Paeniglutamicibacter kerguelensis: one gene and its partner. The protein of the gene in region 2 interacts with the protein of the main gene of each other region in a pairwise test. Links are inferred from orthologs where the notes say so. Each region holds a gene or a part of one and is shown on either strand. Other genes may lie near its edges. The genes, in order: rlmB and JOF47_RS11750.

Region 1 (17,054 bases), on a different replicon or contig from region 2:
TCCACGACCCGGGCTTACCAACCGCCGGCGCTTCGCTCTGGAGCAACTTATCCAGCCTAACCCACCGCGTGTCGAAGAGCAAATCGCACCAACCGGTGCTACCCGCCCCGCCGAACCGCGCCGCAAGGCACCGGAAAAACCGGTGACTTGCTGGGGGTAAGAAGGATGGTCGACCGGGAGATCCCCAGCGGCTTTACCCGCTGTCCTCATCCCGGCAACTCAGAAAACAATACACGCCTTCGGCCGCTTGCGCAAATCGGGGCCCTCCCGCCCCCAAAACCCCGCCGCACCGGCCCCAAGCGCCCCGCCGGGGCCCCGAAAGCACCCCGCACCCCCAAAAACCACCCTGTGACCCCCGCAACACCCGCCACCCCAACACCCGGCCACCGGACAAAACCCGCACCCGAACACCGCACCGCACTGCAAAAGGGCACCCGCCCCGGGATGCCCGACCAGGATGCCCGACCAGGACAAAGCGCCGGACAGGGACACCGGCCGCGCCGGCGGACACCCCGCCATCCCCCACAACCCCCACCGCGGGCACCCCGGGCACCCGGGGGCGGTGCGGCCCGCACGGGACGCCGGCCGGGAAGGACCCCCCGGCCCCCGGGCGGCGGTCCCGTTAAAGGGAAAAGGCCCCCGCAACGTGCGGGGGCCGGGGGCGGGGCGGGGCGGGGCGGTTAAAAGGGAAAAGGCCCCCCGCAACGTGCGGGGGGCGGGGGGCCGGCCACCGGAGGCCCGGCAGGAACCCCGCACCCGACTGGGAAGCGCCCCCATCCCCCACAACCCCCACCACCGACACCGGCCCGGTGCAGCCAGGGCACCCCGGGCGGCGGACCCGTTAAAGCAAAAAGGCCCCGGCCTGGGGCCGGGGTTAAAAGGAAAAAGGCCCGCAGCGGGTGCGGGGCCAGGTGTTTTCCGGCCACGGGCACAAAGCGGGGGGCGGGTTAAATGCGGAAGGACCCCCGGGCGCGTGGCCCGGGGGTCCTTCCGTCAAATAATGGTCCGGCGGTGTCCTACTCTCCCACACCCTCCCGAGTGCAGTACCATCGGCGCTGTGGGTCTTAGCTTCCGGGTTCGGTATGGGACCGGGCGTTTCCCCCACGCTATGACCGCCGTAACTCCTGTACCGCCGCCGCGGAGCATGCTCCGGCGGCGTGGTGAACCTGGGGTTACAGTGGTATCACTAGTGGTGATACATGTTTGGTTGTTCCGCGAAAAAACAATGGGTTGTTGTTTCGGGACCGTATAGTGGACGCAGCGTTTCTCGCCACACATCAATGTGTGTGGTGTTTGTGGTTTAAGTTGTCGGCCTATTAGTACGGGTCAGCTTCACGAGTCTTTGGTCCTCGCTTCCACATCCCGCCTATCAACCCAGTGGTCTGCTGGGGGCCTCTCGCACGACAAGCGTGCATGGAAATCTCATCTTGAAGTGGGCTTCCCGCTTAGATGCTTTCAGCGGTTATCCCTTCCGAACGTAGCCAATCAGCGGTGCACTTGGCAGTACAACTGACACACCAGAGGTTCGTCCGTCCCGGTCCTCTCGTACTAAGGACAGCTCTTCTCAAATTTCCTGCGCGCGCAGCGGATAGGGACCGAACTGTCTCACGACGTTCTAAACCCAGCTCGCGTACCGCTTTAATGGGCGAACAGCCCAACCCTTGGGACCTACTCCAGCCCCAGGATGCGACGAGCCGACATCGAGGTGCCAAACCATGCCGTCGATATGGACTCTTGGGCAAGATCAGCCTGTTATCCCCGAGGTACCTTTTATCCGTTGAGCGACGGCCGTTCCACAACGTGCCGCCGGATCACTAGTCCCGACTTTCGTCCCTGCTCGAGCTGTCGCTCTCACAGTCAAGCTCCCTTGTGCACTTACACTCGACACCTGATTGCCAACCAGGCTGAGGGAACCTTTGGGCGCCTCCGTTACTTTTTAGGAGGCAACCGCCCCAGTTAAACTACCCATCAGGCACTGTCCCTGACCCAGATTATGGGCCGAAGTTAGGTGACCGGTACAGCCAGAGTGGTATTTCAACGATGACTCCACCCGAACTAGCGTCCGGGCTTCACAGTCTCCCACCTATCCTACACAAGCTGCACCGAACACCAATACCAAACTATAGTAAAGGTCTCGGGGTCTTTCCGTCCTGCTGCGCGTAACGAGCATCTTTACTCGTAGTGCAATTTCGCCGAGTTCATGGTTGAGACAGCGGGGAAGTCGTTACTCCATTCGTGCAGGTCGGAACTTACCCGACAAGGAATTTCGCTACCTTAGGATGGTTATAGTTACCACCGCCGTTTACTGGGGCTTAAATTCTCAGCTTCGCCCACAAGGGGCTAACCGGTCCTCTTAACCTTCCAGCACCGGGCAGGAGTCAGTCCGTATACATCGTCTTGCGACTTCGCACGGACCTGTGTTTTTAGTAAACAGTCGCTTCCCCCTGGTCTCTGCGGCCCACACCCGCTCACGCCAGCAAGTGGCGGTCACGGGGCAGGCCCCCCTTCTCCCGAAGTTACGGGGGCATTTTGCCGAGTTCCTTAACCATGATTCTCTCGATCGCCTTAGTATTCTCTACCTGATCACCTGTGTCGGTTTGGGGTACGGGCGGCTAAAACCTCGCGTCGATGCTTTTCTTGGCAGCATAGGATCACCGAATCACCCCCCGAGGGGGGCGCCTATCGGGTCTCAGGCTTATGTGAGTCGCGGATTTGCCTACGACTCGCCCTACATCCTTGGACCAGGTCAATTCCATTGCCTGGCTCGGCTACCTTCCTGCGTCACACCTGTTAATACGCTTAACTCCCCGGTTCGGGTCCCGCGCCGCACACCCGGTGCAAAGCCCGAAGGCTCCACGGTGGGTGGTTGGGGCGGTTAGCATCACCGGTTCGCTATGGGCGGTTTTTTGCCGGTACGGGAATATCAACCCGTTGTCCATCGACTACGCCTGTCGGCCTCGCCTTAGGTCCCGACTTACCCAGGGCAGATTAGCTTGACCCTGGAACCCTTGATCATTCGGCGGACGGGTTTCTCACCCGTCATTCGCTACTCATGCCTGCATTCTCACTCGTGTGGGCTCCACCGCTGGTTTACACCGCGACTTCACTGCCCACACGACGCTCCCCTACCCATCCAAACGGCTGGACCACGAAGGCCTACCAATATTTGAATGACGCAACTTCGGCGGTGTGCTTGAGCCCCGCTACATTGTCGGCGCGGAATCACTTGACCAGTGAGCTATTACGCACTCTTTCAAGGATGGCTGCTTCTAAGCCAACCTCCTGGTTGTCTTCGCAACTCCACATCCTTTTCCACTTAGCACACGCTTAGGGGCCTTAGTTGGCGTTCTGGGCTGTTTCCCTCTCGACTATGAAGCTTATCCCCCACAGTCTCACTGCTGCGCTCTCACTTACCGGCATTCGGAGTTTGGCTGACGTCAGTAACCTTGTAGGGCCCATTAGCCATCCAGTAGCTCTACCTCCGGTAAGAAACACGCAACGCTGCACCTAAATGCATTTCGGGGAGAACCAGCTATCACGAAGTTTGATTGGCCTTTCACCCCTACCCACAGCTCATCCCCTCCATTTTCAACTGAAGTGGGTTCGGTCCTCCACGCGCTCTTACACGCGCTTCAACCTGGCCATGGGTAGATCACTTCGCTTCGGGTCTAGATCACGCCACTAACTCGCCCTATTCAGACTCGCTTTCGCTACGGCTTCCCCACACGGGTTAACCTCGCGACGTAACACTAACTCGCAGGCTCATTCTTCAAAAGGCACGCTGTCACCCCAACAAGGAGGCTCCAACGGATTGTAAGCGCACGGTTTCAGGTACTATTTCACTCCCCTCCCGGGGTACTTTTCACCATTCCCTCACGGTACTTATCCGCTATCGGTCATTGGGTAGTATTTAGGCTTACCAGGTGGTCCTGGCGGATTCAAACGGGATTTCTCGGGCCCCGTCCTACTTGGGATGCTCTCACAAAGCGGCAGACACGCATTGGCACTACGGGACTCTCACCCTCTATGGTCCGGCATTCAAACCGGTTCGCCTATACGCCCGCACCTCACTTCACTGGTCCGGCAGAACCAGAACGTAAAAGTCCCACAACCCCGGCCATGCAACGCCCGCCGGCTATCACACATGGACCGGTTTAGCCCCTTCCGCGTTCGCTCGCCACTACTAACGGAATCACTTTTGTTTTCTCTTCCTGCGGGTACTGAGATGTTTCACTTCCCCGCGTTCCCTCCACGCAGCCTATGTGTTCAGCTGCGGGTCACACCACATGACATGGTGCGGGGTTTCCCCATTCGGAAATCCTGGTATCAACGTCCGGTTATCGACTCCTCCAGGCTTATCGCAGATTCCCACGTCCTTCTTCGGCTCCCAATGCCAAGGCATCCACCGTGCGCTCTTAAAAACTTGACCACAAACATGATCAAAAATTTACATGAGCTTAATTAATTACAATCGAAAGAACCAAGAAAGACACACACAAGGCATGTCCACCAGGTTCAATAATTCTTAAGAAATTGCTTATGCAAAACAAGACAAAAACACCGCCGACCCGAAGGCCACCGGCTCTTGATCTTGCTTCACAAGATGCTCGCGTCCACTATACAGTTCCCAAACAACAACCCCGTCACACCCACCACCGACACACACACCCTTCCGGGTGCGGACTGTGCGGCTTAGGCCATGCGCGGGAAACCAGAAAAAACCGAACCGGAACACCCCCGAAGGGAATGCGCCGGGCCTGTTGATCCAGGACCCAACAGTGTGCCAAAAGACCGTTCCACCCCCGGACACCACCCACGTTCCAACCACACACAAGGTGCGGCGTACTGGTCGATCGTGCCCGAAACCGGACGGCCGTTGCTTGTTGATATTCCACCCTTGAGCACTCGCCCACCAACACAAGTGGTGGATGCGAGCAGCACTGAACACCCACGGTTCCCCGCACTTTGGCGTGGTCGCTTGGTGTTAGTTGCTCCTTAGAAAGGAGGTGATCCAGCCGCACCTTCCGGTACGGCTACCTTGTTACGACTTAGTCCCAATCGCCGGTCCCACCTTCGACGGCTCCCTCCCACAAGGGGTTAGGCCACCGGCTTCGGGTGTTACCAACTTTCGTGACTTGACGGGCGGTGTGTACAAGGCCCGGGAACGTATTCACCGCAGCGTTGCTGATCTGCGATTACTAGCGACTCCGACTTCATGGGGTCGAGTTGCAGACCCCAATCCGAACTGAGACCGGCTTTTTGGGATTAGCTCCACCTCACAGTATCGCAACCCATTGTACCGGCCATTGTAGCATGCGTGAAGCCCAAGACATAAGGGGCATGATGATTTGACGTCGTCCCCACCTTCCTCCGAGTTGACCCCGGCAGTCTCCTATGAGTCCCCGCCTTGACGCGCTGGCAACATAGAACGAGGGTTGCGCTCGTTGCGGGACTTAACCCAACATCTCACGACACGAGCTGACGACAACCATGCACCACCTGTGAACCAGCCCCAAAGGGGAAACCGTGTTTCCACGGCGGTCTGGCACATGTCAAGCCTTGGTAAGGTTCTTCGCGTTGCATCGAATTAATCCGCATGCTCCGCCGCTTGTGCGGGCCCCCGTCAATTCCTTTGAGTTTTAGCCTTGCGGCCGTACTCCCCAGGCGGGGCACTTAATGCGTTAGCTACGGCGCGGAAAACGTGGAATGTCCCCCACACCTAGTGCCCAACGTTTACGGCATGGACTACCAGGGTATCTAATCCTGTTCGCTCCCCATGCTTTCGCTCCTCAGCGTCAGTTAATGCCCAGAGACCTGCCTTCGCCATCGGTGTTCCTCCTGATATCTGCGCATTTCACCGCTACACCAGGAATTCCAGTCTCCCCTACATCACTCTAGTCTGCCCGTACCCACCGCAGATCCGAGGTTGAGCCTCGGACTTTCACGGCAGACGCGACAAACCGCCTACGAGCTCTTTACGCCCAATAATTCCGGATAACGCTTGCGCCCTACGTATTACCGCGGCTGCTGGCACGTAGTTAGCCGGCGCTTCTTCTGCAGGTACCGTCACTTTCGCTTCTTCCCTACTGAAAGAGGTTTACAACCCGAAGGCCGTCATCCCTCACGCGGCGTCGCTGCATCAGGCTTTCGCCCATTGTGCAATATTCCCCACTGCTGCCTCCCGTAGGAGTCTGGGCCGTGTCTCAGTCCCAGTGTGGCCGGTCACCCTCTCAGGCCGGCTACCCGTCGTCGCCTTGGTGAGCCATTACCTCACCAACAAGCTGATAGGCCGCGAGTCCATCCCTGACCAAAAAATCTTTCCACCAAGGACCATGCGGTCCACGGTGCATATCCAGTATTAGACCCAGTTTCCCGGGCTTATCCCAGAGTCAGGGGCAGGTTACTCACGTGTTACTCACCCGTTCGCCACTAATCACCCCAGCAAGCTGGGGGTCATCGTTCGACTTGCATGTGTTAAGCACGCCGCCAGCGTTCATCCTGAGCCAGGATCAAACTCTCCGTAAAAAAATACAGACACAACCATCACGCCGACTGGAAAAAGTCGGCCGGGTTGCACCAAGTAAAAAAAATCCCGGCAAATTGCCCCAGGTCCCCGCACGGGGGTGCGGACCCTGAAACCATTCACCAATAAAATAAATAAATTGGTATCAACAAACTTGGCACACTATTGAGTTCTCAAACAACAGACGCTTCCAACCTCCACGACCCGGGCTTACCAACCGCCGGCGCTTCGCTCTGGAGCAACTTCACTACCTTAGTCCGGAAGCAACCCGGAGTCAATTCGACATCCGGTGTTCTTCCAAAATCCTTCTCGCCAACCCCCGCCCGTTTCCCTTTCGGGCTACGCTGCGGTGTCCGGCGCGAGAAACAACTCTACGCGCCCCGGCCCCGGAAGTCCAACCGGGCCCCTCCCCGCCGGTCGGAACCCGGAAACCCCGCAAAGACGGGGGCAACGGCCCCGGAACACCCGAAAAAGACGGAAATCGGGCACAATCCAGTTTCTGTGAACTGTCCCACAATTTCCTGCGCGTTCGCCTCCGCTAATCCTGGACGCTCATTCCTCGCCCTCAAACCCTTCGGCCTGCACCAGACAGATGGTGTCGGGATCTTCGGTGGAGTAGTGCCCGAGCGGATCGGCATACTCAACCCATGTACCGGTCGGCTCGAGGTATTCGAACCGGTACTTCGTGCCAAGACCGACCCCGGGAATGAAGATCTCCCAAATCCAGCTGTTTCCGAGTCGCCGCATGGCGTGGGTCGACCCATTCCAGATATTGAAGTCCCCGCAAACCCTGACTGCCGTCACGTCCTCGCAGTGAACCACGAATCCCGTGCCTTCAACCTCGCCCATGGGAGATGTGTAGTGCTGCAAGTGTGCACCGAGCAAATGCCGCTGCACTTCCTGGCCGCCTGTCCGCAACCGATACAGCTCCAGTTCCCCCAGCCGTGGCGCATGCCTATATGGATCGTCGAGGGTCACCGTCGACCCGTCCTTCTCGATCCGCTGGATCCGGTAATCGGGGACACGCCCGATCTCCTTGGATTCGAGCAGCGCGTCCCAGATGTCCCCCAGCTCCCGGCGCATGGGGAATGTCCCTGCGCCGCTGAGAACATTCACGCCGATGACACCGCGCTGCAGGGTCCGCACCCCGACGTGCCCGACCATGTTCAAGTGCGGCCCGAGCACCGCATGCGGTGCCCTGTATTCGCCTCGGTCAACGGCTTCAAGCACGGGAATCTGCACATGCAACGGCGCACCCAACGATTCATCGAGTCGGTGCGGTGCATAGTCGTCGGATTCGATCTGCGGCTGCCCCATGGCGACATCCCCGTTCCCTCACAGGCGCCACCGACCAAATCATTGGTGCGTCGGTTGTGCGCACTTGAACTGCTCAAGCATTCATCCGGCTCTCTACCCACGCTACCGAGAATCAACCGGCCTGGGAATAGCCGTTAAACGACGGTGGTTCCCGGATCCTTGTCGAATCCGGGAACCACCGTCGTTTATGAAATGCCGCCCTGCGCGGTTCGGCGCAGGGAAGCCAAAGGTACTTAGGCGCTGCGCTTGCGCGAAACCTCGTAGAGGGTGATGCCCACGGCCATAGAAGCGTTCAACGACTCCATGCCGGAGTTGATCGGGATCGACACGATCGAATCGCAGTTTTCGCGGACCAAGCGGGACAGACCCTTGCCCTCGGAACCAACGACGATGCACAGCGGCTCGGTGGCCAGGCCGAGGTCGGGAAGCGAAACGTCGCCGTCGCCGTCCAGGCCGATCACGAAGACGCCGGCTTCCTTCATGCCCTTGAGCGTGGAGTTCAGGTTCGGGGCGCGGGTCACGGGAACGCGAACCGCGGCGCCGGCGCTGGTCTTCCAGGCCGAGGCGGTCAGGCCTACGGAGCGGCGCTCGGGAACGATCACGCTGTGGGCGTTGAAGGCCGAGGCCGAACGGATGATGGCACCGAGGTTGCGCGGATCGGTGATGCCGTCGAGTGCAACGAACAACGGGGCGTTCTTGATGTGGCCCTTGTTGTACTTGGCGATCGTCGACTTGACGGTCTCCAGCGCATCCTTGTAGTCGTACGGCGGGATCTGCAGGACCAGGCCCTGGTGGATGGCCTCGTCGGTCATGCGGTCAAGCTCGGCCTTGCCGGTTTCCAGCACGGGGATGCCGCGCTCGGCGGCGATCTTCAGCGACTCGCGGACGCGCTCGTCCATCTCAATGCGGATGGCAAGGTACAGGGCCTTGGCCGGGATGCCTGCGCGCAGCGACTCGACGACCGAGTTGCGGCCGGTGACCAGTTCTTCGCTGCCCTTGCTGCGGCTGGTGCTGCGGCCACGCGGGGCGGAGCCGCCCTTGGTGGTGTTGCCGCGCTTGGCGGCGGAGCGCTCTGCGAGCTCCTTGTTCTTGAAAGCCTTGTGGTACGGGCGGTCCTCGGCCTTGGGCGTCGGGCCCTTGCCTTCGAGGGCCTTGCGGCCGTATCCGCCGGTTCCGACGGAGGGGCCCTTCTTGCTCTTGCGTACGGCGCCGGAGCGCTTCTGTGCAGCAGACATGATGGTGTATTCCTTGGGTCGGGGCGGATTGCACGGCGATTTCACTCGCCGCCTACCTATTTTAGCGACACGTTGCGCAAAAATAATGCGCTTTGTGGGGCAACTTACGCTTTCAGGCTCCAGCGGGCCCCGTCCGCGGAATCCTCCACGACGATTCCGGCGGCGGCCAGGGTGTCGCGGATGGCATCCGAGCGGGCCCAGTCCTTGGCCGCGCGGGCGGCAGCCCGGTCCGCGAGCTGCGCGGCAACCAAAACGTCGAGTGCAGCGCCCTGTGCAGCGTTCGCCGCACCGCCCTGTTCGATGGTGTCATCCAGGCCGAGCGCGTAGGTCATCGCCATGACCTGTTGCATTGCCTCGTCGGCGGTTTCCAGGTCGCCCGCGGCAAGCGCGGTGTTGCCGCGGCGCACCGTTTCATGCAGCGCGGCCAGGGCCTGGGGCACGTTGAGGTCGTCGTTCATCGCCGATTCGAAGGCCTCGGTGACCTCGAAGTGGTGCATGTCGATGGAGAAGTCATCGTTCGGTCCGACACCGTGGATGCGGGCCAGCGCGTTGGCAACGAACCCGTCGATGCGCTCCACCGCGGCTCCGGCCTCCGCCAGCGACTCCGGACGGTAGTCCAGCTGCGAACGGTAGTGCGCCTGGCCCAGGAAGTAGCGGACCACTCGGGGGGTGGCCAGTTCCAGCATTTCGGCGGGCGAAATGGTGTTGCCGATGGACTTGGACATCTTCTCGCCCTGGTAGGTGACCATGCCGTTGTGCATCCAGAAGTTGGCGAAGTCGTGGCCGGCGGCCATCGACTGGGCCATCTCGTTCTCGTGGTGCGGGAAGCGCAGGTCAAGGCCGCCGCCGTGGATGTCGAAGGCGGTGCCGAGGTACTTGGTGACCATGGCGGAGCATTCCAGGTGCCAGCCCGGGCGGCCGGCGCCCCAGGGGCTCGGCCAGGATGCGGTTTCCGGGTCGGTGTCCTTGTGGCCCTTCCAGAGAGCGAAGTCGCGCGGATCGCGCTTGCCGCGCGGATCGGCGTCCGGTGCGCCCTGCATGTCATCGACGTTCTGGTGCGTCAGCGAGCCGTAGGCCGGGAAGGAGCGGACGTCGAAGTACACGTCGCCGGAGCCGTCAAGCGCCGGGTAGGCGTGGCCGCGCTCGATCAGCGTATTGATCAGCTGGTGCATCTCGGTGATGTGGCCGGTGGCGCGCGGCTCGTAGGTTGGCCTGCGCACGCCCAAGGTGTCGTAGGCGGAGGCGAACTCCTGCTCGAAGCGGTAGGCCAGGGCAAACCAGGCTTCGTTGGCGAAGTAGTCCTCGTCCTCCTCGAAGTCCTCGCCGAAGGAGGCGGCGGACTTCTCCAGGATCTTGTCGTCAATATCCGTCACATTGCGCACCACGGTGACCTCGTAGCCGCGGTTTTCCAGCCAGCGGGTGAGGATGTCGAAGGCGATGGCGCTGCGCACGTGGCCCACGTGCGGCATGCCCTGCACCGTGGCACCGCAGTAGTACAGCCCGACCTTGCCCTCGATCAGGGGCACGAAGTCCCGGGTGATTGCCTGCTTGGTGTCATAAAAACGGATGCTCACAACCCAAGGTTATCCGAGGCCGCGTGGATTCACGGGCGGACCTGCTGCGGCGCTCAGCGTTTGACCGAATACACCAACGCGGTGGCGTAGGCGGTCAGCCCGTCCCCCGCGCCCTCGTAGCCCAGCCCGTCGGAGGTTGTGGCGGTGACGGTGACGGGTGCCCCGGCCGCTTCGCTGAGCACCGCGTCCGCTTCAAGGCGGCGGGCCGCGAACTTGGGTCGACGGCCCACGAACTGGACGGCCACGTTGCCGACCTCGAATCCGGCCTCGCGCACCAGCCGTGCGGCCTCGGCCAGCAAGGTGGTTCCCGAGGCGCCCTCGTATTCGGGGCGGTCGGTTCCGAAGTGGGTGCCCAGGTCCCCGATCCCGGCGGCGGAAAAGAGGGCGTCACAGGCGGCGTGAGCCACCGCATCCCCGTCGGAATGCCCGGAGAGTCCCTGGACGCCCGGGAAGTGCAGCCCGGCCAGCCACATGTCCCGTGGCTCGGAGGCGTCGGCGATTGCGTGGACGTCGATGCCGATGCCGGTGCGCGGAATGAGCATGGGGGCGGCCGCCTGCATCGATTGTTCGTCGGACTGGTTCATGGTGCGGCCTTCCGTTGTGCCCGCGCCCAGCAACGACTGCGCCAGGAGCAAGTCCATGGGTGTTGTGATTTTCAGGGCCTCCGGTGAACCGGGGACCGTGTCCACGCGTTCCCCGAGCCTTTCCATGAGCATCGCGTCATCGGTGATTTCCTCGGCCCGGGCCTTGTCCCAGCCGTCGGCCTGGGCATGTGCCGCGATCAGTGTCGCCGCGTGGAAGCCCTGCGGGGTTTGCACCGCTCGCAGGAATTCCCGGGCGGGGGTGCCCGTCACATGCGGCTGTTCGGCCCCCGGGGTCAGGGCGACGGTCTTGATGGTGTCCACCACCGGCAGCACCGGAATCACGGCCGTTGCCCCACCGGCAAGTGCTCCCGCGACTGAGTCGAAAACCTCCGGAGGGGTCAGGCACCGCGCGGAGTCGTGGATCAGCACCTGTTCGACACCGGGGCCGAGCGCGGACAGGCCTGCGCGCACCGAGTCGTTACGGGTGCCTCCCCCGGCAATTGTCCGGGGGTTCAACTCGTGACTGGCACAGAGCGCCGAGAGCTCGCTGTCCCCCGCCGGCAGGACGACGACGACTTCGTCGGGGCAAGTTGCCAGGGCAATCCGGTCAAGCGCATGTTCCAGCAACGTCCGGTTGTTCAGGGGAACCAGCGCCTTGGGCATGCCGTAACCGAGCCGGGTTCCGGAACCTGCGGCCACGACGATGACGGCCGTGCGTTTGGTCGGCTTGGCGCTTTTCGGGTTTTCTCCACTCACCACACCAGACTATCGGTGTTGTCTGGCTCGTCCGGGAGGGATGCGCCAGGTTGCCTAAGACGCCGATGGGGGTCCGAAGCATCATTCGATGTTTCGGCCCCCCATCGGGATCAAGCATTACAAATTTCGTGGATGCTACGAGGCAAGAACCTCGTCAAGCACGCTTTCGGCTTTGTCTTCGTCAAGTTTCTTGGCCAGCGCAAGTTCGCTGATCAGGATCTGGCGGGCCTTTGCCAACATGCGCTTCTCGCCGGCGGAAAGGCCACGGTCATGATCTCGGCGCCAAAGGTCACGCACGACCTCTGCAACCTTGATGACGTCACCTGAAGCAAGCTTCTCCAGGTTCGCCTTGTAACGGCGGGACCAGTTAGTGGGTTCCTCCGTAAACTCGGCTCGCAACACGTCAAAGACGTGATCCAAACCTTCTTGGCCAACTACATCGCGCACACCAACAAGGTCGACATTTTCTGCCGGAACCTCGATAGTCAGATCGCCTTGGGCAACCTTAAGCTTGAGATACATCTTCTCTTCGCCCTTGATGGTGCGCATCTTGATCTCTTCGATCATTGCTGCACCGTGGTGCGGGTAGACAACTGTCTCGCCAACCTCAAAAACCATGTGGATAAACCCCTTTCCCACTTACTAGTTTATCACGGGAATTGCGGAAAATGGTTCGACCGACTCCCCTACTCCCTTGTAATGGCGCGGATTTAGCTCTTCCCAAGCGGCGAAACTAGTGCTATGCAAATAGCCGGATTCGGGGTCGATTCCAGCCATGATCAGCACCTTGATGACGCTTATCGCGGGGGCCAAATCATGCATTCGGGCAAAAAGCGATTAGGCTAGGGGGGAGAGTGGCTCCCTCGGGTGCATCCTGTGTGCCCGCTAGCTCACCCGAACTCGAAACTGATTGAGGAGTTTGTGCCGTGATGACCGCACAGAAAAACCGTGGACGCCGCGCCGTTGCGGCAGCTGCCCTGGCCATGTTGGCCCTTGGCCTTACCAGCTGTAGCGCCATCAACCAACAAGCGACGACCTTGCAGTACGCTGCTTCCGATGGCATCGTTCTGAACATTGCTGATCTCGAAGTGCGCAATATGATGCTTGTCGCCAAGAGCGCAAATGATGAGGCCCGCCTGATTGGCTCCGTCCTCAACAACACCGCTACCGCGCAGACCCTGGACTTGAAGCTTTCGACCGGTTCGGTCAGCATCAAGGTTCCGGCGAAGTCGGTAGTCGAGCTCGAAAAGGACGCCAACAAGACGATCCTGCCCGCCACCGGCGTAATGCCGGGCTTGCAGGCCACGGCGACGCTCAGCGTCGGCGGTTCCTCGGACGAAGTCGGCATCCCGGTTGTCAACGGCGTCCTCGAGGAATACCGCCCCTACGTTCCGGGCGGCTTCAGCGAGAGCGAGCTGTCGCACCTGACCCCGTCGCCGAAGTCTGAAGAAAACCACTAGGCACCTCGTTGTCCGCCACGCGGTAATTCAACAGCCACCAAACCGGGGCGTGGTCCGATCTACACAAGATCGGACCACGCCCCGGTTTTTTTGTTGCCCGCGGCCGGTGGACGCAACCCACGCGTCGGCCCCGGGGAACCGTATCCCCGGGGCCGACGCACCATTTATGGAATTTATCCCGGTCTCTGCACCGGGTGTCTAGGCCTCGAACTTGTAGCCGAGTCCGCGCACCGTCACCAAGTGGACGGGGGCCGCCGGATCCGGTTCGATTTTTGAACGCAGGCGCTTGACGTGCACGTCGAGGGTCTTGGTGTCCCCCACGTAGTCCGAACCCCACACCCGGTCGATGAGCTGGCCGCGGGTGAGCACGCGGCCGGTGTTGCGAAGCAGCAACTCCAGCAGCTCGAATTCCTTCAGCGGCATGGAGACCGGGGTACTCCGCACCGAAACCACGTGCCGTTCGACATCCATGCGCACCGGGCCCGCGGCGACGATGTTGCTGACCAGTTCTTCGCTCTCGCCCTGCCTGCGCAGCACCGCACGGATGCGGGCGACAAGTTCACGCGAGGAATAGGGCTTCGTGACATAGTCATCGGCACCAAGTTCCAGCCCGACAACCTTGTCGATTTCCGAATCCTTGGCGGTGAGCATGATGACGGGCACTTGAGAGGTGGACCGGATCTGCCTGAATACCTCGGTTCCGGGTTGCCCCGGCAGCATCAGGTCCAGCAACACCAGGTCTGCCCCGTGGCGCTCGAATTCTGTGACGGCGCTGAGCCCGTCCTCAGCGACCTGGACCTCGAAGCCTTCCTTCTCCAGCAGGTAAGACAGCGGGTCGGAGAGCGATTCCTCGTCCTCGACTAACAAAATACGGGTCATCCCCGTCCTCCTTCCGGCCGCGCGTTGCGCGCATGGGCCGTGTTGTGTTTGGGGCTTTTCTCTGCGGGGGCTACCGCGTCTTGGTCTGGTGTTTCGTCCAAAATTGGCAAGCGAACTGTGAAGGTCGACCCTTGACCAGGCTGGGACCACACGGTGATTTCTCCACCGTGGTTGGCCACCACGTGCTTGACGATGCTCAATCCAAGCCCGGTTCCCCCTGTTTGCCTCGACCGGGCCGCATCGACGCGGTAGAACCGCTCAAAGATGCGTTCCTGTTCATCGGCGGAAATGCCGGGACCCTGGTCGGTGACCGAGATCTGGATCAGGCCGTCGCGATGGCGCAGTCCCACCCCGACGGTGGTGTCTGCCGGCGAATAGCGGATCGCGTTGTCTATCAGGTTGCGCAGGGCCGTCATCAGCAGGTCGCGATCACCGAAGACCGGCTGGTCGACGGTTCCTCCCACCAGGATCTTGATGCGCTTTTCCTCGGCCGGGAGCTTGTTGCGGTCAACCGCCTCGGCCAGCACCTCGTTGATGTCGACGATTTCACCCTGCAGCATCACGTTGGTGCCCTGCAGCCTGGAGAGTTCGATGATGTCCTGGACCAGTGCCGCGAGCCGTGCCGATTCCTTGTGCAACCTGGCAGTGAAGCGGCGGACCGCCACTTGGTCGTCGGCCGCCCCGTCGATGGCCTCGGCCAGCAGGGAAATGGCACCCACCGGCGTCTTGAGCTCGTGGGACACGTTGGCCACGAAGTCGTTGCGGACTGCCTCGGTGCGTGTGATTTCGGTGCGGTCGTCGGCCAGCAGGAGGATGTATTCATCCCCCAGCGGCGCGACGCGCACATGAACGATCAGGCTCGAGGAACCCATGGTTCCCCGGGGCAGTTCGAATTCCCGCTCGGCGATGACGCCGTCGGCGCGTACCTTGCGTGCCAGCAACCGCAATTCCTCATGGATCAGGGTGTGCCCGCGCACCAGCCCGTAGGCATAGGACGCTGGGTTTGCCCGCACCACCCCGTCGACCTCGTCGAGGATGACAAAGGCGCGCCCGATGACCGAGAGCACGGCAGCGGAACCCTCGGGCAGGGTTGGTTCCCCCACGGTGGGTAGGCCACGCCGGCTCCGGACCGAGCCACGGTACGCCATGATGCCCACAACACCCAGGGCCAAACCGACCAGGCCCGCAATCACGGAAAGCAAGACATCGTTCACGCCCTCTAGCCTATCTGGCGCACAGGCACCGGATCGGGCAGAATCCCGCATTTGCCAAAGTCATTCACTAAACGTTCACCTTGAACCCCCGATCGGTTCACCTGGTGCTGTAAGAATGGACATGAACAGTTCCGTCGTCCGTGCCGGACGCGGTGCCACCATCACGAAAGGACGCCCGCGTGCGTAAGGTTTTCCAGGCCGATTTGCAGCAAATCGGTGAAGAGCTCATTCAGATGTCGCAGCTAGTGGCCTCGGCCATGGAACGGGCCTTCGAGTCCTTCCGCAATGCGGACATCGAATTGGCCCAGGAAGTCATCGCCGAGGACGCGAAGATCGATTTTCTGCAGACCCAACTCGACGAACGTGCCATCGACGTCCTGGCCCTTCAGGGCCCGGTCGCATCCGACCTGCGCATGATCGTGGGCTCCCTGCGCATGAGCGCTTCCCTTGAACGCATGGGCGACCTGGCCCGACACGTGGCCCAGCTGGCCCGACTGCGTTTCCCGCAGCAGGTCGTGCCTGCGTCCGTGGCACCCATCTTCGCCGAAATGGCTGAGCTCGACATCGCCATTGCGCAGAAGCTGGGAATGCTGTTGGACACCCGCGATCTGGCCATTGCCCGCGAAATCATTGAGCTCAACGCCAAGATCAACAAGCTGCACGCATCGATCTTCAAGGTCGTGGCCTCCGCCGATTGGGACCAGTCCGCCCCGACGACCGCCGATGTCACGCTGACCAGCCGCTACCTGGAACGCTTCGGCGACCACGGCGTATCGGTTGCCCGCAAGGTTTCCTACCTCGTCACCGGCGAATGGGAGCCGGTGAGCGAAGCATTCTAGTCATCCGGTTGGCCGCTTAAGACAGCAACCCGCTGGTCTTGCTTGCGCTCGGGCTTTGCCCCGGCCATTGCAAGGCCAGCGGTATTTGTTTGCCGGCGGGCGCGAAGGCCCGTTCTTAGCCCTCGCACTCGAGGCAGTAGCCAACGCCGTTGGTTTCGCGAGCAAGCTGCGAGCGGTGGCGAATCAGGAAGCACGAGCCGCAGAGGAATTCGTCTTCCTTTTGCGGAACGACGGTGACCGTCAGTTCCTCGTTGGACAGGTCGGCACCCGGCAGTTCAACACCGTCGGAGGTGTCGGCTTCGTCCAGATCCAGCGTTACGCTGCGGGCATCCGGAGCGTTGGCGGACTTAACCGCGTCGAGCGAGGCCTTGCGGGCCTCGGCTACGTCCGGACGAACTTCATCATAGTCAGTTGCCACGAATTGCGATCCTTACATGATTCAGGGGTACGTCGAGACAGCACAGTACCGCATCAACCAGTGCGTGCACCCGCTTGCGCTCAAAATTATCTCTTCGCATTAACAAATTATGTCCGATTGCAGTCAACCTGCCGCTGCCGCTCCGGCGTTCGGGGTATCTCGCGACGGCATCCCGGCTACGGGGTTTGCGGGTATTCGCCGACTATCCGGGCGATGTCGACGTTCAGCTCGAACTCGTTCAGCTCGAACTCGTTC
Region 2 (7,994 bases):
GCAGCCAGCGCCGAAAAGGGCGGCTACGCGTCCTTCATGGAAAAGGAAATCAACGACCAGCCCGCCGCGGTGGCCGACACCCTCCTTGGCCGCTCGGACGCCTTCGGCCGTCTGACCCTTGATGAGATGCGCATCGCCCCCGAGGAACTGGCAAACGTCACCAAGATCGTTGTCCTTGCCTGCGGCACTTCCGCCTACGCCGGCTCCGTGGCCAAGTACGCCATCGAAAACTGGTGCCGGATCCCCGTTGAGGTCGAGCTCTCCCACGAGTTCCGTTACCGCGATCCGATCGTGGACGCGAACACCCTGGTGGTTTCGATCTCGCAGTCCGGCGAAACCATGGACACGCTGATGGCAGTGCGTTATGCCAAGGAACAGGGCGCCAAGACCCTGGCAATCTGCAACACCAACGGGTCGACCATTCCGCGTGAATCAGACGCCGTGCTCTACACCCACGCCGGACCGGAAATCGCCGTTGCCTCCACCAAGGCATTCCTGGCCCAGATCACCGCCACCTACCTGCTGGGCCTCTACCTTGCACAGTTGCGCGGCAACCTGTTCAGCGGCCAGATCAAGGACATCCTGGCCGATCTTGGCAAGATCCCCGCCAAGATACAGGACGTCCTGGACCGTGGCGACGAAATCAAGGAACTGGCACGCTCCATGGCCGAAGCCAATTCGGTGCTCTTCCTCGGTCGCCACGTGGGCTACCCGGTTGCCATGGAAGGCGCGCTGAAGCTCAAGGAAATCGCCTACATCCACGCGGAAGGCTTCGCCGCCGGCGAGCTGAAGCACGGCCCGATCGCACTGATCGACGACGGCCAGCCGGTCTTCGTAGTCGTCCCTTCCCCTCGTGGACGGGATTCCCTGCACTCCAAGGTCGTCTCCAACATCCAGGAAGTCCGCGCCCGCGGTGCCAAGACCCTGGTCATCGCCGAGGCCGGCGATGAATCGGTGCGCGAATTCTCCGAGTTCGTCTTCTACGTTCCGGAGACCCCGACCTTGCTAATGCCATTGCTGGCAACGGTTCCGTTGCAGCTCTTCGCCTGCGAATTGGCTTCGGCCAAGGGCCTTGACGTGGACCAGCCGCGCAACCTGGCCAAGTCGGTAACGGTCGAGTAGACCTAACGTGTGCGGTGTTGGTTTCGTTTCCCGCGAGGGGAATGAAACCAACACCGTTGTCTTTTAACGCCCGGCAGGCGCCTCTAAGGGTGCCTCTAAGGGTCGGCACCCCCGGGTATCGACTGCAATACATTGAGATACCCGGACCATGGATCACAGCGGATCGGCCCGTGGAACCGCGGAAGCTAACGTCCACCCAGCAACGCGAGAAAAAGGCGAACAATCGACTGTTTTGTTCGGCGGCAGGTCCGGCTTCTGGTTCAGGAATCAACCGTGGTCTGCAAAAATCCCTTGAACGAATTCGGCTTGCCCCAAATGCTTGGTGGTTTCATTGAGGACGCTCGCCAACCGCACTCCCACGGTCACCGGTGGATCCCAACGCCGATCAATGATCGTGTCGAAGTCGCCGTCCTCCAGCGTGCAAAGGATCCTGTCGCTTAGTTGATGCACCGAGCGGTAGTAGCCCAGCAGGTACGCGCTTTCATACATTCCGAACTCTTCGACCTGCCCACTGCTGTGCCCGTAGCCGGTGTCAAGGTCGCTGTAGGGCAATTGAAACCTTTGGCGCCATCCGTCAGCGACCCAGCGCTGTTCAGCCGAGGACTCGGGCCACAAGCGGTTGGCAAGGTGCACGAAGTGGTCATCCTGCACCCTGGTCAGATGCCAGATCAGCCATCCAATGTGGTTGGTGTTCTTGCTGGGCCTAAAGCGCAAGAGTTCCGGCTCAGCCCGGTCAAGCAGGGTTCCGATCCCCTCCGATACCCGAACGAATCCATCGCGCAGGAGAGCAACCGCCACTGCATCCGACCTCTCTGAATTCTCCATGAACCACTTACCCCTTTGTTGGGAGCCCCGAAATTTTCACACGATCCAACAGCCAAGCCTCGTCCAACAGGCCTGATAGATCAATGGGCATTTCGATCCGCCAGGGACTTCGCGGATAAACTCGGAGCCATGATCGTGGGAATTGGTGTAGATGTTGTCGAGGTATCTAGGTTCAAGGCGCAGCTGGAACGCACGCCGGCTCTCATCGAACGGCTCTTCGTTCCGGCGGAACGGGGTTTGCATGTCAGGTCCCTGGCCGCCCGTTTTGCCGCCAAGGAGGCCATCGCCAAAGCCCTCGGCGCTCCGGCCGGAATGAATTGGCAGCACTGCCAAATCGTCAAGGACGCTGCCGGGGACCCCCAGGTGCTGCTTGACGGGTCCGTTGCCGAAGTCGCAGCAGCGAAGGGCATCCTCTACTGGCATATTTCCATGAGCCATGACGGGGATCTTGCCACCGCCATGGTGGTCGCCGAACGCTAGACGGTTCAACAAATTTGCTGGTGGGAACGGGCTTCCCGCTTCATGTGTCGACCTATAGATGGGACATGTGCCTGACAGAGTCGGTATTCTGTCAATATGATTCCCGTGTACAGAGGTTCCCAGGTACGTACGGCAGAAATCCCACTTGTGCGTAACGGCGGTGCAAACCGTCTCATGCGCATGGCGGCCGACGCCCTGGCCCACCAAGCGGTGCTGATGCTCCGTGAACATTCCGGAAGATTGTACGGATCGCGAATGGTCGGGCTCATTGGTTCGGGAAACAACGGCGGTGATGGCCTGTATGCAATGGCCGCCCTGGCAAAACGGGGTGTCAGATGCACCGCCGTGTTGCTTGGCGAGCGCACTCATCCCGAAGCGCTGGAAGACTTCAACCGTGCCGGCGGGCGATCGGCCTATGCGATGCAGCTTCCCGGACTGCTTGAAGACTGTGACCTGCTGATAGATGCCGTTTACGGCACCGGTGTCCGCCCCGGCGCCGTACTGCCGGAGATACCGCAGAACATACCCGTGTTGGCGTGCGACCTGCCCAGCGGCGTTGATGCAGACACCGGAGCGGTCGTCCCAACCGTCATTGCGGCCGATCGCACCGTGAGCTTTGGCGCGTTGAAAACCGGACTCGTGGTTGGTTCCGGGCATTTGGTTTCCGGGCACATCAAAGTAATCGACATCGGATTGCGCGAGACCCTGCCTGCGCCGGAGGCGTGGGTCGCGCAAGGTGAAGACGTTGAACTGCTGTTGAACCGCACCTCGGATTGGCACGTGCCGGGACAGCACAAGTACCAGCGAGGCGTGCTGGGCCTGTTTGCCGGTTCCCCGCGCTATCCGGGAGCCGCGGTGCTGGCCGCCCGGGCCGCTGTCTCCACTGGCCTGGGGCTGTTGCGAACCGTGGTCCCTGACTCCGTGGCCCCGGCAATGTCCGGTGCCGTCCCCGAATCCGTGCCCCTGTCCTCGCAGGAGCTCACCGCATTGCTCGCCCACAGCCGCCGCAACGACCGCGAAGGCGCAAAACGCATTGGTGCGTGGGCTGTCGGCCCGGGCCTGGAAGACACCCCGGACAACCGCGAGACACTTGCGCAGATCTTGGCGTCGGAAAGTCCCTGCGTATACGATGCCGGGGCGCTGGTCATGCTCGAGCCGGGAGCAAACCCCCAACCCCGGATCCTGACGCCGCATGCCGGCGAGTTGCGGTCCCTGTTGGCCAAGGCCGGTGTCCGGGTGGACGCTGCAGACATTGCGGACGACCCGGTGCGCTGGGCCCGCTGGGCGGCAGTTGCTTATGACTGCGTGATCCTATTGAAGGGCTCGGCGACGATCTGCACGGCGCCCGATGGCTACACCCTGATCGTGCACTCCAGCACGCCTGATTTGGCAACGGCCGGCAGCGGCGATGTCCTGACCGGGTTGTTGGGGACGCTCTTGGCGGCGACAAGCTTCCCGGCCAAGGAATCCGAGACCAACCTCATGCACCGGCTGACCGACATAGCCGCCGCAGGGGCCCTCATCCATGCCCATGCCGGCGCACTGGCGGCGCTGGAAGGCACACTAAGCGCCGTGGACCTACTCCGGGCACTCCCGCGCGCGGCCAGGGACCTGGGGCTCTGAGCTACTCCCCCCAAGCACTTTTGCCGGAAGCAATAGACGAAGGGCCTTGGTTTGACTTCGCGAAGTCAAACCAAGGCCCTTCGTCCACCCGCTGGTCCGGGATCCGGGAACCGGCTAGGGTTGTGCGTCCAGCGGGGCATAGTGCTGGCCCATGCCGATGATTTCCCAGCCGTCGGCTTCCCAGACCGCGCGGTCCAGGACGTTGCGGCCGTCAATGATGCGGCGCGAAGCGACCAGCGGATCCAGGTCCCCGGGCGCCAGCTGCCTGAACTCGGCCCACTCGGTCAGCAGCAGGACAACGTCGGCGCCGCCGACTGCCTCGGCAAGGCCCGGGGCATAGTCAAGGCGCGGGAAGCGTGCCGCCGCGTTCTTGTTGCCCTTGGGGTCGTAGACGGTCACCTCGGCTCCGGCGTTGTAGAGCCGCACGGCGATGTCCAGGGCCGGCGAATCGCGCACGTCGTCGCTGTCCGGCTTGAACGTCACGCCGAGGACGGCGATTTTCTTGCCGACCAGGTCGTCGTTGAGCATTGCATGGGTCAACCGCACCACGCGTTCGCGGCGGCGCAGGTTGATCTCGTCGACCTCGGCCAGGAACCCCATGGTGTGCGTCAACCCGAGTTCGCTGACGCGTGCCTGCAGCGCCCGGATGTCCTTGGGCAGGCATCCCCCGCCAAAGCCAACGCCCGCGTTGAGGAACTTGCGCCCGATCCGCACGTCATGGCCCAGCGCATCGGCCAGGGTCGTGATGTCCCCGCCAATGGTCTCGGTGACCTCGGCGAACGAGTTGATGAAGGAAATCTTCGTGGCCAGGAAGGCGTTGGCCGCGACCTTCACCAGTTCGGCGGTTTCGAAGTCGGTGACGATCAGTGGGGTGTCGGCGGCCAGGGCCTTGGCGTAAACCTTGCGCAGGATATCCACCGATTCGGTGTCCTGCGTGCCAATGACCAGTCGATCCGGGCTCATGGTGTCGGCCACGGCAAAACCCTCGCGCAAGAATTCCGGGTTCCAGGCCAGCATGATCCGTGAATCCGGCTGCGCCTCCGCCTCGATCAGTGACGTCAGGCGCCGCGCAGTTCCCACGGGCACCGTCGACTTGCCCACGATCAGGGCTTCGCCTCGGATGCGCCGGGCCAGTTCACGGACGGCCGCATCAACGAAACGCAGGTCGGCGCCGTGGCCGTCGGCACGCTGGGGTGTGCCAACTCCGACGAAATGAACATCCGCCCAATCGGCGACCTGGTCGTAGTCGGTGGTGAACCGCAGCCGGCCCGTTGCAACGTGCTTGCGCAGCAGCTCGGGCAAGCCTGGTTCGTGGAAGGGCAGTTCGCCCAGTGCCAGCGAATCGATCTTGGCCTGGTCAATGTCCAAGCCGATGACTTCAAAACCCAACTCAGCCATGCATGCGGCGTGGGTTGCGCCAAGATACCCGGTGCCCACCACCGATATTTTCAACGTCATGCCCGTGGGACACCCTTTCTAAGACTCTTGCGCACGCATTCTGCGGCACAACCATCAGCAATGTGGCCGGGCGAAACGGACCACAGTCCGCTCCACCCGGCCACACGCAACAACTTGGTTTCCTAGAGAGCAAGCTCTCGCGAAACAACATCCGCCAGGGACTTGGCAATGTTCTCGGCAACGGACTGCGAGGTTGCCTCGACCATGACACGGACAACGGGTTCGGTTCCGGACGGGCGCAGCAGCACACGGCCCGAATCGCCCAGCTCTGCTTCGGCCGCAGCAACGGCATCTGCAAGCACCGCGTTGGTGGGAGCCGCTGACTTGTCCACGCCCTTGACGTTGATCAAGATCTGCGGCAGCACGGTCATGGCGCCGGCAAGTTCCTTCAGGGACTTGCCCGTTGCGTTGACACGGGCCGCGATCTGCAGACCGGTCAGCACGCCGTCGCCGGTCGTGGCATAGTCGGCGAAGATCACGTGCCCGGACTGTTCGCCGCCCAGGTTGTAGTCACCCTCGCGCATGCCCTCGAGCACGTACCTGTCCCCGACTCCGGTTTCCTTGACGGTGATGCCGGCCTCGCGCATGGCGATCTTCAGGCCAAGGTTGCTCATCACCGTGGCTACCAGGGTGTTGTCCTTCAGCTTTCCGAGGTCCTTCATGGCGGTGGCCATGATTGACATGATCTGGTCGCCGTCGACGACGGTTCCCTCGTGGTCCACGGCCAGGCACCGGTCGGCGTCGCCGTCGTGGGCAATTCCGAGGTCCGCGTTGTGTTCAACCACGGCTGCCTGCAGGTTTTCAAGGTGCGTGGAACCGTAGCCGTCGTTGATGTTGATGCCGTCGGGTTCGGCACCAATGACAATAACTTTGGCGCCCGCGGCCGCAAAGACCTCCGGGGAGCAGCCGCTTGCAGCGCCGTGCGCGCAATCCAGCACGATCTTCATGCCTTCGAGGCGGTTCGGCAGGGACTGCAACAGGTGCATGATGTAGCGGTCTTCGGCATCCGCAAAGCGGGTCACCCGTCCCACGTCCCCGCCGACGGGACGGTACTTGGGCTTCTCCATCGCTGCTTCGATTGCGTCTTCGAGCGCGTCGTCAAGCTTCTTGCCGCCACGTGCCAGGAACTTGATGCCGTTGTCTGGCGCCGGGTTGTGCGAGGCGGAGATCATCACGCCGAAGTCGGCGCCGAGGTCGGCCACCAGGTATGCGGCAGCAGGCGTGGGCAGTGTTCCCGCGTCGTGTACGTCAACGCCGGAAGAGGCAAGCCCCGCTTCGATGGCAGCCGAAAGGAAGTCGCCACTGATCCGGGGATCCTTGGCCACCACCGCCATGGGCCTTCGCCCATCCTTTATTTGTTCATGACCCAGCACCATTGCGGCGGCCTGTGAAAGCGCCATCGCCAGTTCGGGGGTCAAGAGTTCGTTTGCTTTTCCGCGGACACCGTCGGTCCCAAATAACCTTGCCATCGTCATCCATCATAGGGGTTCGACTCCCCCTTGGCCGGTATCTGCGGACCCCGGCGGCACCGGAATATCCAATTCGACAGCGATATTCCCCACACCAAAGGCGTTTTAAAGGCCGAAGGGCCCAGGGAATAATCCCTGGGCCCTTCGTGTCGGGCAAAAACCCGACGCAAGCGATTTAGCGCTTGGAGAACTGCGAAGCCTTGCGAGCCTTCTTGAGACCAGCCTTCTTGCGTTCGATGACGCGAGCGTCACGAGTCAAGTAGCCAGCCTTCTTGAGCTGCGCACGGTTGTTGTCGCGGTCGATTTCGTTCAGCGAGCGGGCAATGCCCAAACGCAGAGCGCCGGCCTGGCCCGAAGGGCCGCCACCGTGGATGCGAGCGATAACATCGTAGGCGCCATCGAGTTCGAGCAGCTTGAACGGCTCGTTGACATCCTGCTGGTGCAGCTTGTTCGGGAAGTAGTTTTCCAGCGTGCGACCGTTGAGGGTCCACTGGCCGGTACCCGGAACGACGCGAACGCGGGCAATAGCCTGCTTGCGACGGCCAACTGCTGCGCCTGCAACGGTGAGGGCCGGACGTTCCTTAACTACAACGGCTTCTGCCGATGCGGATTCCGAGGTGTACGAAGTCGGAGCTTCACCCTCGAATTCGGTGATCTCTTCAGTGTTCTGAGCCACGATAATCTCCTAAAGTCTTTTTCTCGGGGCCCAGCGCTACTGCGCGACCTGGGTGATTTCGAAGGTCGTCGGCTGCTGTGCAGCGTGCGGGTGCTCGGCACCGCGGTAGACCTTCAACTTGGACAGCTGCTGTGCAGCCAGGGAGTTCTTCGGGAGCATGCCCTTGATGGCCTTCTCCACTGCCTGAACCGGGTTCTTCTCAAGAAGTTCGGCGTAGGTAACGGACTTCAGGCCGCCCGGGAAGCCCGAGTGGCGGTAAGCGCGCTTGTTTTCGAGCTTGGCGCCGGTCAGGGCAACCTTCTCGGCGTTGATAATGATGACGTGATCGCCCATGTCCATGT

Evidence for each region.
Region 1: the proteins of JOF47_RS11750 (region 2) and rlmB interact in binary tests that used the Escherichia coli proteins (3 or more experiments, as listed by UniProt). The link is inferred for Paeniglutamicibacter kerguelensis from one-to-one orthologs.

The regions. Positions count from the first base shown.
Region 1 is NZ_JAGIOF010000004.1:1,336-18,389, forward strand. The notes cover bases 7,075-9,857. They hold rlmB (23S rRNA (guanosine(2251)-2'-O)-methyltransferase RlmB), read right to left. Parts: upstream 9,076-9,857; coding sequence 8,074-9,075; downstream 7,075-8,073. Other genes in these bases: JOF47_RS19490 (GlgB N-terminal domain-containing protein), read right to left, coding at 7,076-7,840; cysS (cysteine--tRNA ligase), read right to left, coding at 9,180-9,857. Outside these bases: more of cysS, read right to left, coding at 9,858-10,649; ispD (2-C-methyl-D-erythritol 4-phosphate cytidylyltransferase), read right to left, coding at 10,703-11,989; JOF47_RS19510 (CarD family transcriptional regulator), read right to left, coding at 12,125-12,607; JOF47_RS19515 (hypothetical protein), read left to right, coding at 12,919-13,449; JOF47_RS19520 (response regulator transcription factor), read right to left, coding at 13,648-14,328; JOF47_RS19525 (sensor histidine kinase), read right to left, coding at 14,325-15,542; phosphate signaling complex protein PhoU, read left to right, coding at 15,722-16,381; JOF47_RS19535 (DUF4193 domain-containing protein), read right to left, coding at 16,497-16,799; JOF47_RS19540 (ArsR/SmtB family transcription factor), read right to left, coding at 16,976-17,054. UniProt on the Escherichia coli protein: Specifically methylates the ribose of guanosine 2251 in 23S rRNA.
Region 2 is NZ_JAGIOF010000001.1:2,573,989-2,581,982, forward strand. The notes cover bases 1,871-4,828. They hold JOF47_RS11750 (NAD(P)H-hydrate dehydratase), read left to right. Parts: upstream 1,871-2,607; coding sequence 2,608-4,050; downstream 4,051-4,828. Other genes in these bases: JOF47_RS11740 (mycothiol transferase), read right to left, coding at 1,871-1,947; JOF47_RS11745 (holo-ACP synthase), read left to right, coding at 2,077-2,427; JOF47_RS11755 (UDP-glucose dehydrogenase family protein), read right to left, coding at 4,165-4,828. In the rest of the region: glmS (glutamine--fructose-6-phosphate transaminase (isomerizing)), read left to right, coding at 1-1,122; more of JOF47_RS11740, read right to left, coding at 1,390-1,870; more of JOF47_RS11755, read right to left, coding at 4,829-5,508; glmM (phosphoglucosamine mutase), read right to left, coding at 5,631-6,977; rpsI (30S ribosomal protein S9), read right to left, coding at 7,153-7,653; rplM (50S ribosomal protein L13), read right to left, coding at 7,690-7,994. UniProt on the Escherichia coli protein: Bifunctional enzyme that catalyzes the epimerization of the S- and R-forms of NAD(P)HX and the dehydration of the S-form of NAD(P)HX at the expense of ADP, which is converted to AMP.